3 regions of the Roseateles sp. DB2 genome follow, and region 3 is predicted to be linked to each of the others. Evidence: predicted binding sites of a transcription regulator. Region 3 holds the regulator's gene; each other region holds the start of a gene.

Region 1 (5,056 bases), on a different contig from region 3:
TGGCCAGTTCGACGGCCTCGCGGGCCATCTCCAGGGCCTCGTCCATGAGGCCGGCGCCGCTGAGGCAGAGGCTGGCGATGTCCAGCATCTCCACACGTTCGATCCGTGCCTGCGCAGGCAGGTGGCTCAAGGCAAGACTGGCACCGACATAGGCTTGGCGGAGGTCATAGAGCGCCCAGCCGGCGCGGGCCTGCATCTGGCCGATCTCGCAACGCAGCGCCGCTGGCAGGGCATCCAGATCGCAGGTGCCGCGCGCCTGGTCCAGCAACACCAGGGTGTCCCGCATGCGCTGCTCGGCCAGCGCCTGCCGGGCGAGGTCCAGGCACTGCTCGCAGGCTGGAGGTTGGGGTATCAGCAAAGGCTCCATGCAAACCGTCCCGCCGACGCCGTACAGGCAGGCATCGGACTGTGCGCATAGCGTAAGGCCGGCGCGCATCCTGTCCGTCGGCGGCACTGGGCCAAAGCAGGGATCGATGTGCAGAACTTCTGGCTTGGCCCGCTTTTCAGTCCTGCCGGCTCGTGTGCAGGGGCTGGTGGAGGCTGGCCGGTAGCGCCGGGCGGTCGGCTTCCGCCGCCGCCAGCGGCTGGACTTCTTCCAGACTGGCCAGGCAGCGCTGGCTCAGCTGCTGGTAAGTGCGGGTGCCTTCGAGCTTCCAGCGGATCTCATCGTCACTCAGCGGGCGCAGCACCTTGGCGGGCAGGCCGGCGATCAATGACTTCTCCGGCAGGTCCTGCCCCGCCTTCACGAAGGCGCAGGCGGCCAGGATGCTGTAGGCGCCCAGCACCGCGCCGTCCATCACCACCGCCTTCATGCCGACCAGCGCATCGTGCCGGATCACGCAGCCATGCAGCACGGCACCGTGGCCGATGTGGCCATTGCGCTCCACCACGGTCTCCGAGCCGGGAAAGCCGTGGACCACACAGCAGTCCTGCACATTGGCCCCCTCATGCAGCACGATGCGGCCGAAGTCCCCGCGCAGGCTGGCATTGGGGCCGACATAGCAATTCGGCCCGATGTGGACGTCGCCAATCAGCACCGCCGTCGGATGCACATGGCTGCTGGGATGGACCACGGGGATCACCCCGTCGATGGCGTAGGAAGGCATGAGGACTCCAGTTGACGGGCGGCCGCCGCGCCAGGCCGCTTTGCCTGCGGCGCAGCGGCCGGATCAGCAGCCATGAGGACCAGCGCGGACAAACCTAGGGTTTACGCCAGGCCGGCAGCGCTTGTGCCAGATCAAGCGGCACCTTACGATCTACCGACCGGTCGGTCAAGAGTGCAAGAACCTTGACCTGACGCATAGCCACACGAGGCCTCGCCCATGTCACAGCCTTCCGCCCCTTCTGCGGCGCCCCAAGCCGACGACGCCCTGCTGATCAGCCAGGAAGGTGCCGTGCGCACCCTCAGCTTCAACCGCCCGGCGGCGCTGAACGCCTTCACCGCCCAGTTGCTGGCCCAGACCCGCGCCGCGCTGGACGAGGCGGCTGAGGATGTCGGCGTGCGCGCCGTGGTGATCACAGGCATGGGCCGCGCCTTCAGCGCCGGGCAGGACCTCTCCGACCCGCTGATCAAGCCCGAGTTCGGCGCCGACGCCCGCCCCAAGGACATCGGCCACCTGCTGGACAACTACTACATCCCCCTGGCCTTGCGGGTGCGCTCCATGCCCGTGCCGGTGATCGCCGCCGTCAACGGCGTGGCGGCTGGCGCCGGGGCCAACCTGGCCCTGGGCTGTGATCTCGTGGTCGCGGCCGAGTCCGCCAGCTTCATCCAGGCCTTCTCCAAGATCGGCCTCATCCCTGACTGCGGCGGAACCTGGCTGCTGACCCGCCTGGTGGGCCGCGCCAAGGCCATGGAGCTGGCCCTGCTGGGCGACAAGCTGCCCGCCACCGAGGCGGCGCGCCTGGGCCTGATCGCCCGCGTCGTCCCGAACGAGGAGCTGGCCGCCACAGCCCAGGCCCTGGCCTCGCGCCTGGCCGGCATGCCCACGCGCTCGCTGGTCGAGACCCGCAACGCCTTCGACGAGGCCCTGAGCCTCAACTACGAGGACGCGCTCAAGCTGGAAGCCGTGATGCAGAGCCAGCTGGGCTTCGCGCACGACTACCTGGAGGGCGCCGCCGCCTTCCTGGAAAAGCGCACGCCGGTCTTCAAGGACCGCTGACGCGCCCTGTGCCGCCCCTTCCTGTTGTCCGAGGAGCCTCCTGCATGTCCACGCCCCTGAGCCCGCAAGCCATCGCCGAAGCCGTGCGCGACGCCATGTTCCGCGAGGACCACGCCTCCAAGGGTCTCGGCATGGACATCCTGGCCGTGGGCCCCGGCAGCGCGACGATACGCATGACAGTGCGCCAGGACATGCTCAACGGCTTCGCCATCTGCCATGGCGGCCTCATCACCACCCTGGCCGATTCGGCCTTTGCCTTCGCCTGCAACGCGTACAACGAGTTGACGGTGGCCTCGGGCATCACGATAGACATCGTGGCGCCCGCACGGCAGGGCGACGTGCTGACCGCCGTCGCCCACGAGGTTTCGCTCGCCGGCCGGACCGGCGTCTATGACGTGAATGTGCGCAACCAGCGGGACGAGCTGGTGGCCGTGTTCCGCGGCAAGTCCTACCGCATCAAGGGCAAGCCCGTGGTCCCCGGCCTGGCCGCTGCCCCTGCGCAGGAGTGAACCCATGACCGTGAAGCATCCCGCCCCCGGCGATCTGGAGCCCATCGAGACCGCCAGCCGCGACGAGCTGCAGGCCCTGCAGCTGCAGCGCCTGCAATGGACGCTCAAGCACGCCTACGAGAACGTGCCCCACTACAAGGCCGCCTTCGACGAGAAGGGCGTGCACCCCTCGGACCTGAAGACCTTGGCCGACCTCGCCAGGTTCCCCTTCATGACCAAGAAGGACCTGCGCGAGCACTACCCCTTCGGCCTCTTTGCCGTGCCGCGCGAGCAGGTCGTGCGCCTGCACGCCTCCTCCGGCACCACCGGCAAGCCCACCGTCGTGGGCTACACGCAGGCCGACATCGACACCTGGGCAAACCTCGTGGCCCGCTCCCTGCGCGCCGCCGGCGTGCGACGCGGGGACATCGTGCACATCGCCTACGGCTACGGCCTCTTCACCGGCGGTCTGGGCGCGCACTACGGCGCCGAGAAGCTGGGCTGCACCGTCATTCCGATGTCTGGCGGGCAGACCGAGAAGCAGGTCCAGCTGATCCAGGATTTCAAGCCGGATGCCATCATGGTCACGCCCAGCTACATGCAGGTGATCATCGAGGAGTTCGTGCGCCAGGGCCTGGACCCGCGCGAGAGCTCGCTGAAGGTGGGCATCTTCGGCGCCGAGCCCTGGACCGAGGCCATGCGCCGCGAGATCGAGAACAAGGCCGCCATCGATGCCGTGGACATCTACGGCCTGTCCGAGGTGATGGGGCCAGGTGTTGCCAGCGAATGCATCGAGTCCAAGGACGGCCCGGTGATCTGGGAAGACCATTTCTACCCTGAGATCATCGATCCCGAGACCGGCGAGGTGCTGCCCGACGGCGCCGAGGGCGAGCTGGTCTTCACCTCGCTCTCCAAGCAGGCCCTGCCCGTGATCCGCTACCGCACCCGCGACCTCACCCGCCTGCTGCCGCCCACCTCGCGCAGCATGCGACGCATGGGCAAGATCGTGGGCCGCTCGGACGACATGCTCATCATCCGCGGCGTCAACATGTTCCCCACGCAGATCGAGGAGCTGGTGCTGCAGGAGCCGCAGCTCTCCGGCCAGTACCAGATCGTCGTCAGCCGTGAAGGCCCGCTGGACGAGGTGCTGGTGCGCTGCGAGATGCAGCCCGGCGCCGACATGGCGCTGAAGGACGGCATCGCCCGCCATCTGCAGCACCGCATCAAGACGCTGATCGGCGTCTCCACCAAGATCGACATCGGTGCGCCGGACAGCATCGAGCGCACGCTGGTCGGAAAAGCTCGCCGCGTGATCGACAAAAGACCGAAATGAACCACCCCCTACGCGCTTCGCGCGCCCCCTCCAGGGGGCAGCGCCGACCGCCCGGCAAAGCCGGATCGGCGGCACTCACCCGGGAATACCAACCTCAAACAGACAGGAGTGGCTGATGTACACACAAGCGATGAGCGTCGGGCCGCAGGAGCAGGCGGCCAAGGTGCAGAGCGCGGAGGATGCCAAGCGGCTGGAGGCCTTCGAGGCCCGCGTCGGCGAGGGCGAGTTCGTCGAGGCCAAGGACTGGATGCCCGAGCACTACCGCAAGACCCTGGTGCGCCAGATCAGCCAGCACGCGCACTCCGAGATCGTCGGCATGCTGCCCGAGGGCAACTGGGTCACGCGGGCGCCTACGCTCAAGCGCAAGGCCATCCTGCTGGCCAAGATCCAGGACGAGGGCGGCCACGGCCTCTACCTCTACTCCGCCGCCGAGACCCTGGGCACCAGCCGCGACCAGATGCTGGAAGCCCTGCACTCGGGCAAGGCCAAGTACAGCTCCATCTTCAACTACCCCACGCTGAACTGGGCCGACATCGGCGTGATCGGCTGGCTGGTCGACGGCGCGGCCATCATGAACCAGGTGCCGCTGTGCCGCTGCTCCTACGCGCCCTATGCGCGGGCCATGATCCGCATCTGCCGCGAGGAGAGCTTCCACCAGCGCCAGGGCTACGAGAGCCTGCTGGTGATGATGCAGAAGGGCACGCCCGAGCAGAAGGCCCTCGTTCAGGACGCCGTCAACCGCTGGTGGTGGCCCTCGCTGATGATGTTCGGCCCGCATGACAAGGACTCGCCCAACTCCGAGCAGTCCATGCGCTGGGGCATCAAGCGCATCTCGAATGACGACCTGCGCCAGAAGTTCGTGGACGCCACCATCCCGCAGGCCGAGGTGCTGGGCGTGACCGTGCCGGACCCGGATCTCAAGTGGAACGCCGAGCGCGAGCACTACGACTTCGGCGCCATCGACTGGGACGAGTTCTGGCGCGTGGTGGGCGGCGACGGCCCCTGCAACCGCGAACGCCTGGCCACCCGCGTCAAGGCCTGGGACGAGGGCGCATGGGTGCGCGAAGCCGCGCTGG
Region 2 (5,056 bases), on a different contig from region 3:
CCCGACACGGCTGGCGCATTGTCGGCAGCCTGACGGAGATCAAGAAGCGCCATTCATATTTCTCGCGCTACATTAATTGCACTTATGAAAGACCTGGATTCCGCCGGATTGGACTGCCTCGCCGCCCTGGCGGACGAGCGCAGCTTCGAGCGTGCCGCCCAGCGCCTGAGCGTGACCCAGAGCGCTGTATCCCAACGCCTGCGCAGCCTGGAGGCGCAAGTCGGCCAACTGCTGGTGGTGCGCTCCCGGCCTTTGCGGCTGACCGAGCCGGGCAAGGTGCTGCTGCGCTTCGCGCGCCAGCTCCAGGCCTTGCGCACCGACGTCGCCCGCGAGCTCGGAAGTCAGGTGACGCCGCATGAGCGCCTGCCCATTGCCGTCAATGCCGACAGTCTGGCGACCTGGGTGCTGCCGGCCCTGGATGGCCTGGTGCAGCAAGGCCTGCGCGAGGGCTTCGGCCTGGAGCTGATCGTTGACGACCAGGACTTCACCCATGACTGGCTGCGCCAGGGCGAGGTGCTGGGCTGCGTCAGCACCGTCAAGCAGGCCTTGCGGGGATGTGTGGTCCAGCCGCTGGGGGTGATGTCCTATGTGGCGGTGGCAAGCCCGGATTTCGTCGCCCGGCAGCTGCCTGGCGGGCTCAATGAGGCGAATTTCTCCCAGTTGCCCTTCCTCGTTTTCAACCGCAAGGACGACAACCAGGTCCAGTGGATCAGCCAGGCCTTCGGGGTGCGGCATCCGCGGCTCAAGGAGCGCTATGTGCCCTCCAGTGACGCCATCGTGCGCGCGGCCTGCATGGGCTGGGGCATTGCGGTGGTGCCGGAGTTGCAGGTGCGGGAGCTGGTGCGCAAACGACAGTTGCAGCAGCTCCGGCCTGAAGTGAGCGTCGACCTGACCCTTTACTGGCACCAATGGAAGCTGGTCAGCGAGGCCGCTCCGGCCCCTGGCCGGGTGGCCTTGCTGGACCAGGTGGGCCTTGCGCTCAGTGCGGGGGCCAAGGGCGCGCTCAAGGCATCGCCGGCCAGACGCCGCGCCGCAGCCTAGGCGCTCCGTGCAGCCAGGAGGGGTGGTACTGCGGCAAGGGCGGCGGCGTGCAGCACCTCGGGCCACGGCCTAAGCCCGCAGGCTGATGGCCCCCCGCCTATCCCTGGGTCAGGGGGGGCCTGGTGGCATGCGGTCCCAAGGGGCGAGGCTGTGCCAGCGTTGCGTCAGCAGCGTCAGTGCGCAGAGGACGCGTGCGCCGTGCCGCCCGCGGCTCAAAGCCTGATGGGTGCGGGCATTCATGGAAAAGCCCGGCACGCCCCACCGGGATTGCACGGATGGCCATGGCCGCAAAGACATGCGTTTGCATCACTTTGCAAGCGCGTGAGTTTTTGCCAACTGCCTGTCGTTTTCCACCCAATTTAGGGATATCTGCGGGCGCTGGGACGCGCACACTGGAACCCTGCGTGATCCAGCGCAATGTGCGATGGAATCGGGCCTTCCGGCCTTTTGCGCTCAGCTGCCAGACGAGGTCCACCATGCGATTTGCCCCTGCCGCCGCACTGCGATTCTTCCGCCGTCAGCCCAGCAATCGCCCGGCCCAGGACCCGGCGGACATGGGCACGGCCTTTGGTCTCGAGGTCACCCTCGAAGACGAGGCTGATTCATTTCGGCGCACCAGCGACTACCAGACGCTGGAGTCATCCCAGAGCACAGCGGTGAATGGCGGGGAGTCGCCACTGGCTTGGTTGCATCGCCGCGCCTAGCGTCCAGCCGGACCCGCGCCGGCCCTCGGCCAAGCCTTCCGTTGATGCAGGCCTTGATGAAGGCCTTGGTGTCGGTCGCGTGAGTCTCGCCAGTGTCAGGTGGGGCCGGCCTGGAGCCGGCATGCGCTGCAGTCCCAAGCCCCTCAGCGCACCAGCAGGACCGGCACCTCGGTCTGGCTCATGACTTTGGTGGCCACCGATCCCAGCACAAGGTTGCCCAGGGTGCCGTGGCCGTGGGAACCCATCAGCAGCAGGTCGTACTTGCCCTTGTTGGCGGCAGCGCTGATGACCTCCGCGGCCGGGCCGACCTTGCTGACGAACTCGGCGCGCACTTTCTGCTTGTCGAAGAAGGTGCGGACGGTCTTGAGTACTTTCTCGGCCTCATCGTCGTAGTAGGACTTGAGCACAGCCTTGTCCAGCACGGCGGCAGCGCGCGGCGGCACAGCTGGCACGGCATGCAGCACGGTGTACTGGTGGGCATTGCCCAGCCATTCATCGTGCGCGACCAGGTAGGCCAGCATGCGCTTGGTAAAGGAACTGCCGTCAACGGCGACCAGGATCTTCATGCCATATCTCCCCGCCTGCGTAGGCGTCATGTGGATGGGGGTACAGGCCGCAGTCTGGCACAGACCAGGGGTCGCGGATTGACACATCTCAAGCGCCGCGGCTTGCGGCATGGGCGGTCAGACCTCGACGCAGCGCAGCGGGTCGTAGTCCGCCGCCTCGCCCTTGCGGCCATGCCCACGTGCATTGCAGATCACGCGGGTCTGGCCCAGGGCGTGGCTCACGCGGTAGTCGTGGCGGCAATGCAGGTGTCCGTGGATCCAAAGTTGCACACCGGGCATCAGCGCCTCGTCGTCATTGCAGAAGCTGGCCGTGCCGGGCTGCTTTCCGTAGCGCGGATCAGCGCTCTTGAGGCTGGGGGCGAAGTGGGTGATGACCACGGTTGCATCCATTGCCTCTCCGCCGGTCACGGGCAGTGTCCGCTCCAGCCAGGCGCGGTTCTCCAGGCCCAGGCGGCGCACGGCATCGGCGTCGAAGGCCTGGCCGTCCAGGCGGGCCGCCATGACCCGCTGGAAATAGCCTGCGGCGCGCATGGCGCGTTCGCGCTGGGCGCTGCCGAAGACGTCGAAGTCGCTCCATCGCGTGGAGCCCAGGAAGCGGATGCGGCGACCTGCAGCGTCGTCCAGCACGAAGACCTCGTCGTCCAGCATGCGCAGGCCCAGGCGTTCGCATTCGCGGCGCAGGGCCGGGCCGGTGTCGCGGATCTCGCGCTGGTCGTACTCATGGTTGCCTGGCACGAAGAGCACGGGCACCGGCCAGCCCGCAAAGGCCGACAGGCCGCGCCAACTGCTGTCGACGTCGCCGGCCAGGACCAACAGCTCGGCGCCGGACGCCGGTTGGGGGTCGAAGGCCTCGGTCTCCATGTGAAGGTCCGAGAGGATCTGCAGTTTCATGACAGCAAAGGCGGCCGGCGGCGGAGCCGGCTTTCGGTGCTCAGTTGGCGCCGTGGCACTGCTTGTATTTGCGACCCGAGCCGCAGGGGCAGGGATCGTTGCGTCCCACCTTGGGCGTGTCGCGGCGCACGGCCTCGACCTTGTAGCGCAGGTCCGTGGTGAGGTCGTAGAGATCGGCCACATTGACCACCAGGTCCTCGATGGCGTCGTCGATGTCCTTGAGCGGGTGCTCCCGGTCCAGGGTGGCGACGATTTCCTTCTCCTCCGCCGACTCGGCCGGCAGGTGGCGGTACAGGCGCGCCATGGCGTTCATCACGCCTTCGTCGTCCAGTTCGCTCAGCTCGGGGAAGCACAGGGCGGCATGCTGGAAGCCGGCGACCCAGGGCAGCAGGGTGCGGGTGATGGGCGAGAGCTGCTCGTCGTCGGCTGCGTCGGCTTCGGGCTGCTCGCCGGATTCAGCGGCGGCGGCGGCCTCGGCATCCAGGTCCAGCACGACCGGGTCGAACCAGCCGTGCTCGGCCAGGCTGCGGTTCAGGGCGCCATGGCGGCGCAGCACCAGCTCCTGGATGCGCGCCAGCCAGGTCGGGTCGGTGTCTGCAGGCAGCTCGCCTCCGTCGTAGTCGAAGATGGGCGGCAGCCATTCCTCGACCTCGATCAGGCGGGGCTGGACCAGCACGCCGCAGAGGTAGCCGTCCAGCATGGAGGCATCCAGGGCTTGCAGGGGCGCGGGCGTGGTGGCCAGCAGTTCATCGAGTTCGGCGAACTCGGCGTCGTTCAGGTCGGCGATCTTGCTCATCCGGCGATTGTCGCTGATCGTCGACGCCGAAAGCTCAGGCGGCTGCCAGCGCTGCGGCCAGCAGCAGGCGCTCCCTGAGCCAGCGCTGGGGCGGACGGTCCTCATTGCGCATGTGCCAGAGCATGTCCACATGCACCGGCGCGAGGGCAAAGGGCAGGGGCCGCTCGATCAGCTCGCTCTTGTAGCCCGTGGCGCTGACGAAGCGGGCGGGCAGCACCGTCAGCAGGTCGGACTGGGCCACCACGCGCCCGGCCGTGAAGAACTGGTTGACCGTGAGCACGATGCGCCGGCTGCGCCCGACGGCTGCCAGGGACTCGTCGACGAAGCCATGCGGGCGGCCGGAAAAACTCACCAGCAGGTGGTGGGCGGCGCAGTAGGTTTCCAGGTCCAGCGGGGCCTGCGCCAGCGGGTGGTCGCGTCGCATCACGCAGACGTACTGGCTCTCGTACAGGCGGTGCTGGCGGATGGCGGCCAACTGACCCTGACTCTGCAGGGCGGCGACGGCCTGCGGGAAATAGCCCAAGGCGAAGTCGGCCTCGCCCTGCTCCAGCAGGCTGCGCGGGTCGCGCGTGGTCAGCGGCAGCACATGGACGCGGGCGCGGGCCTGCTGGGCCTCCAGGTCAGCCACCAGCGGAGGCAGTACCAGGGCGGCGGTGGCGTCGGCCATGGCGATCTGGAAGGTAGCGTCCTCGGTGGCGGGCTCGTACTCGCGCGGATCCAGCACGGCGCGCAGCCTGTCCAGGGCCTGCCGTACCTCAGGCCACAAGCCCTCGGCGCGTGAAGTCGGCTTCATGCCGAAGGCTTGGCGGACGAAAAGCTCCTCGCCCAGCGACTCCCGCAGTCGCTTCAGCGCATGGCTCACCGCCGGCTGTGTCATGGCCAGGCGCTCGGCGGCCCGGGTGAGGTTGCGCTCGGCCATGACGGCGTCAAACACGCGCAGCAGGTTGAGGTCCAGGTTGCGGAAACTCATATGAATGATGTTTATAGAGCAAATGCAAACAATTCATTTGGAGAATGTCTAGGGTTTACCCCAGAATTCACCCCATCGCACCACACCC
Region 3 (5,056 bases):
GTGTCCTGGGCCTTCTCCAAGCGGAACAAGCAATCCTTTGACGAGCTGGGCGGTCTGCCCCTGATGGACGATCAGGCCGCCGGCGCAATCTCCTCCCAAGGAGGCCGCAATGAGTGACTTTTTCTCCAGCGGCTGGTCGACCTTCGTCGCAGCTGCCACCATCCTCGGCCTGGTGCTGTGTCTGGTCCTGCTGATCATCGCCAGCCGCCGCCGCGTGATGGCCGATGACAACACGACGGGCCACGTCTGGGACGTGGACCTGCGTGAGATGAACAACCCGCTGCCGCGCTGGTGGATGGGCCTGTTCGTGATCACCGTGGTGTTCTCGGGCATCTATCTGGCCATGTACCCGGGCCTGGGCAGCAACGAGGGCAGCCTCAAGTGGTCCAGTGCTGGTCAGTACGAGGCGGAGCAGGCCAAGGCCCGCGCGGCCCTGGAAGGCGTGTACGCCAAGTACAAGTCCATGGACGCCGCCGCGCTGTCCAAGGATCCGTCGGCCATGGCCATTGGTGAGCGTCTGTTCGCCAACAACTGCGCCGGTTGTCATGGTTCCGATGCCAAGGGCTCCAAGGGCTTTCCCAACCTCACCGACAACGATTGGCTGTACGGCGGCGCGCACGAGACCATCGTGCAGACCATCAGCGGCGGTCGCAACGGCGTGATGCCCCCGATGGCCGCGGCAGTCGGTGGCCCCGAGGACGTCAAGAACGTGGCGAACTATGTGCTGAGCCTCTCCGGCAGCCCGCACAACTCGATCGCTGCCCAACTGGGCAAGGCCAAGTTCGGCGCCTGCGCCGCTTGCCACGGTCCTGATGGCAAGGGCAACCAGGCCATCGGTGCGCCCAACCTGACAGACAAGGTCTGGCTGCATGGCTGGGGTGAGGACGCTGTCATTGCCATGATCAACAACGGCAAGAACAACGTCATGCCGGCCCACGCCTCGCGCCTGAGCGCTGAGCAGGTCCATGTGCTGGGCGCCTATGTGTGGGGCCTGTCGCAGGGCACCGCCGTCGCCGCAAAGTAAGTTCCTTCGCAACAAGGATTGATCCCCATGAGCAGTAGCAGCGATACCCCCTCCGCAGCAGCGTCCAATGCCCTTGCGGGCGACGATGCCGCCCGTGAGATGGTGTCGCTCTACCAGGCTCAGAAGAAGATCTACCCCAAGGCCGTCAGCGGATGGTTCATCCGCTGGCGCTGGGCCTTGGTCTGGTTCACGCAGCTCCTGTTCTATGGGCTGCCCTGGCTGGAGTGGAACGCACGTCAGGCCGTCCTGTTCGATCTGGGCGCCCGTCGCTTCTACGTCTTCGGCCTGGTCCTGTATCCGCAGGACTTCATCTACCTCACGGCGCTGCTGCTGATCTCGGCATATGCGCTCTTTCTCTTCACCGCAGTCGCCGGTCGACTGTGGTGTGGCTATGCCTGCCCGCAGACGGTCTACACCGAGATCTTCATGTGGATCGAGCGCAAGTTCGAAGGTGACCGCGCAGCCCGCATGAAGCTGGATGCCGCGCCCTGGTCCCTGGCCAAGCTTGGCCGCAAGGGCGGCAAGCAACTGGCCTGGATTCTGCTGGCCGTCTGGACCGGCTTTACTTTCGTCGGCTACTTCACCCCCATCAAGGTCCTTGGGGCTGAGGTGGCAGCCCTGGGCCTGGGGCCCTGGGAACTGTTCTGGGTGCTGTTCTACGGCTTCGCGACCTACCTCTTTGCCGGCCACATGCGCGAGCAGGTCTGCAAGTACATGTGCCCATATGCGCGCTTCCAGAGCGCCATGTTCGACAAGGACACGCTGATCATCAGCTACGACGTCGAGCGCGGCGAGCCACGCGGCTCGCGTGGCCGCAAGATTGACATCAAGGCCGCTGGCCTGGGCTCCTGCATCGACTGCAATCTGTGCGTGCAGGTGTGCCCGACGGGCATCGACATCCGCAACGGCCTGCAGTACGAATGCATCGGCTGCGCGGCGTGCATCGACGTCTGCAATGGCGTGATGGACAAGATGGGCTATCCGCGCGGCCTCGTCCGCTATGACACACAGAACGGCCTCAGTGAGCACCTCAGCCGTACGCAGCTGATCCGCCGCATGTTCCGGCCGCGCGTGCTCATCTACTCCGGCATCCTGGTCCTGATCTGCGTAGCCCTGTTCTGGCACATGCTGACCCGCACGCCTTTCAAGGTCGACGTCGTGCGCGACCGCGCCTCGCTTGCGCGTCTGGTGGATGACGGCTACATCGAGAACGTCTACCGCTTGCAGGTCATGAATGCCACGGAGCAGACGCAGTCCTACACCATCACCGCGGACGGGCTGCAAGGCCTTGTGCTGACGCCGCCCCTGCGTCTGAGCGTCGGGCCTGCCGAGGCGCGCTGGGTGTCCGTGGCACTGCGTCTGCCGCCGCAGACGGCACAATCGGCGGGCGGTGGTGCCCACGAGATCCATTTCCGCATCGTCCGCGATGCCGTGGCTGGCGAAATGCCGAGCCAACTGGTCGAAAAATCCACCTTTGTGGTTCCCCGCTAGGAGCGAAACATGGCTGACATCCAATCTTCCTCACCCGCGCCGCGCGCCTGGTGGCACGAACGCATGATGTGGCTGGTGGTCGGCGGCCCTGCGGCGGTGGTCCTGGCCAGCTTCGTGACCCTGGGCATGGCAATCAAGCATCCGGACCCTGTGATCGAGACGCAGCAGCGTGTCTCTGCGGACAGCGCCGCGGACGGCCCGCAAGCCGCCGCCCTTGCTCCGGCCATCGCAGCCCGTAACCATGCCGCCACCGGCGGCCCAGCGAGCGGCAAGTAAGCCCTCGCAGTCCATCGTGGAGGAGACCGGGATGGGACTGATTGGTGAGAAACCGGGCCCCGCGCGCTGGGCCATGCACATACTCTGGCCGGCCTTCGTGATGGCAGGCGTGACCGAGGCGCTGGTCTTCGCCCTGGTCGACCCCATGGACCTGAGCTGGTTTGGCATGTCACCGGTGCAACTGAGCCGTGAGGCGGTCTACACCTTGAGCTTCCTGGCCTTCTGGCTGCTGATCAGCCTGGCCTCGGCGGTGACGATGCTGCTGGCCACGCTGCCGCCTGAATCTGGGCAGGGGCATCCGAGGCGCTGGCCGCAATGAGCGGTCGGCCGGACCGCTGCCCGAGGCGCAGGTCCACCGATCTGCCGCTGCTTGCCTCACTTGACAGGAGGCGGTAGCTCAGAAAGCACAAAGCCCGCCTTGCAGCGGGCTTTATGCTTGCAGGGAGGAGGGCGCCTTTAGCTGCAGTGCGCGGTGTTCACCAGCTTCTGCAGGCCGTCCTGGTTCAGGATGCGGATCTGGCGCTGCTTCACTTCCAGCAGGCCTTCGTCCTGGAACTTGGAGAAGGTGCGGCTGACTGTCTCCAGCTTGAGGCCCAGATAGCTGCCGATCTCTTCACGCGTCATGCGCAGTACCAGGGCCGAGGCGGAGAAGCCACGGGCCTGCAGGCGCTGGGTGAGGTTCAGCAGGAAGGCGGCCAGGCGTTCTTCGGCACGCATGGAGCCCAGCAGCAGCATCACGCCATGATCACGGACGATCTCGCGGCTCATGATCTTGTGGAACTGGTGCTGCAGGTCGGTGAACTCACGGGAGAGCTCCTCGAGCTGGCCATAGGGGATCACGCAGACCTGACTGTCTTCCAGGGCCACTGCATCGCAGGAATGGCGGTCATTGCTGATGCCGTCCAAACCCAGCAACTCGCCGGCCATCTGGAAGCCGGTGACTTGGTCTCGGCCATCTTCAGAGGAGACGCAGGTCTTGAAGAAGCCGGTACGGACGGCGTAGAGCGACTGGAAGGCATCGCCCGTGCGGAACAGGGTGTCCCCGCGGGATACATTGCGGCGCGTGGCCACCAGGCTGTCTAGCTGGTTCAGGTCCGACTCGGACAGCCCGACGGGCAGGCACAACTCGCGCAGATTGCAGCTGGAGCAGGCGACCTTGAAGGGCTCGATCTTGATCGGGGTCTGGGTATTCATAGGGCTCATTATGGGCTGGGACTGCCGGGGCGGCGAGGGATTGTCAATGGCCGCGACTGCTTCAGGGCAAAGCTAGGACATGACGCTCCTCAAGGCTGCAGCCATTGTTTACCCGGGCTCCTTGATCAATCTTGATACAGGTCAATCAGTGCTTGTGCAGGCTTGGCACAGTGGCGACATGGAAACCATCAACACTGCCGCCCTGCCGGGCATCACCGAGGATGTGCTGCGCCGCTTCGATGTGTCCGGTCCGCGCTACACGTCCTACCCGACGGCCGACCGATTCGTTGAAGCCTTCTCTGTCGAGCAGTACAAGCAGGCCCTGAACCAACGGGCTGACGGCGGGGTGGTGGGAGGCGGGGCGCCCCTGTCCCTCTACATCCACATTCCCTTCTGCGAGTCCGTCTGCTACTACTGTGCCTGCAACAAGGTCATCACCAAGCACCATGACCGGGCCGCAGAGTATCTGGAGGTTCTGGTCCAGGAAATGGACCTGACGGTGACGGAGCTGCGGCGAGCGCAGGCGATATCGCAATTGCATTTCGGTGGAGGCTCTCCGACCTTCCTCAGCGACGAGGAACTGACGGGGCTGATGGAGGCGATCAAGCAGCGCTTCAAGCTGGCGCCTGGCGCCGAGGTGTCGATCGAGGTCGACCCCCGCACCGTCACCGAGGCCCGCCTGAAGCACCTGCGCCAGCTGGGCTTCAATCGCCTGAGCTTTGGCGTCCAGGATTTCGACCCGGAAGTGCAGAAGGCCGTCCATCGGGTGCAGAGCTATGAGATGGTCGAGAGCCTGATGCAGCAGGCGCGCGCCCTGGGCTTCGAGTCCACCAATGTCGACCTGATCTATGGCCTGCCCCAGCAGACGCCGGAGAGCTTCCGACGCACCATCCAGCAGGTGGCGACGCTCAGGCCCGATCGCATCGCGCTGTACGGCTATGCCCACCTGCCCACGCGCTTCAAGCCGCAGCGACGCATCGATGCCAGCCAGTTGCCGGTTGCCGCCTCCAAGCTGACCATGCTGTCCACTGCCCTCAGCGGCTTCGTGGGGCATGGGTATTCCTACATCGG

What was found. The regulator FNR, encoded in region 3, switches genes on or off when oxygen is low (the NO sensors DNR and NnrR bind a similar motif). The targets are predictions, from matches to a motif close to TTGATNNNNATCAA.
Region 1: the regulator FNR is predicted to act here: its motif matches at 1,228-1,241, upstream of ACS5PK_RS13920 (phenylacetic acid degradation protein PaaY).
Region 2: the regulator FNR is predicted to act here: its motif matches at 2,390-2,403, upstream of ACS5PK_RS03125 (universal stress protein).

Annotation. Positions count from the first base shown of each region.
Region 1 covers NZ_JBPZGY010000008.1:102,602-107,657, forward strand. The annotation lists gene ACS5PK_RS13915 (tetratricopeptide repeat protein) at 1-358, opposite strand, end outside; gene ACS5PK_RS13920 (phenylacetic acid degradation protein PaaY) at 504-1,106, opposite strand; gene ACS5PK_RS13925 (enoyl-CoA hydratase-related protein) at 1,323-2,159, shown strand; gene paaI (hydroxyphenylacetyl-CoA thioesterase PaaI) at 2,204-2,668, shown strand; gene paaK (phenylacetate--CoA ligase PaaK) at 2,673-3,980, shown strand; gene paaA (1,2-phenylacetyl-CoA epoxidase subunit PaaA) at 4,096-5,056, shown strand, end outside.
Region 2 covers NZ_JBPZGY010000002.1:158,513-163,568, forward strand. The annotation lists gene ACS5PK_RS03115 (LysR family transcriptional regulator ArgP) at 85-1,041, shown strand; gene ACS5PK_RS03120 (hypothetical protein) at 1,518-1,745, shown strand; gene ACS5PK_RS03125 (universal stress protein) at 1,889-2,311, opposite strand; gene ACS5PK_RS03130 (metallophosphoesterase) at 2,429-3,202, opposite strand; gene ACS5PK_RS03135 (UPF0149 family protein) at 3,243-3,998, opposite strand; gene ACS5PK_RS03140 (LysR family transcriptional regulator) at 4,033-4,968, opposite strand.
Region 3 covers NZ_JBPZGY010000001.1:247,124-252,179, forward strand. The annotation lists gene ACS5PK_RS01000 (cbb3-type cytochrome oxidase subunit 3) at 1-117, shown strand, start outside; gene ccoP (cytochrome-c oxidase, cbb3-type subunit III) at 110-1,024, shown strand; gene ccoG (cytochrome c oxidase accessory protein CcoG) at 1,052-2,515, shown strand; gene ACS5PK_RS01015 (hypothetical protein) at 2,525-2,791, shown strand; gene ACS5PK_RS01020 (hypothetical protein) at 2,823-3,110, shown strand; gene fnr (fumarate/nitrate reduction transcriptional regulator Fnr) at 3,248-3,985, opposite strand; gene hemN (oxygen-independent coproporphyrinogen III oxidase) at 4,164-5,056, shown strand, end outside.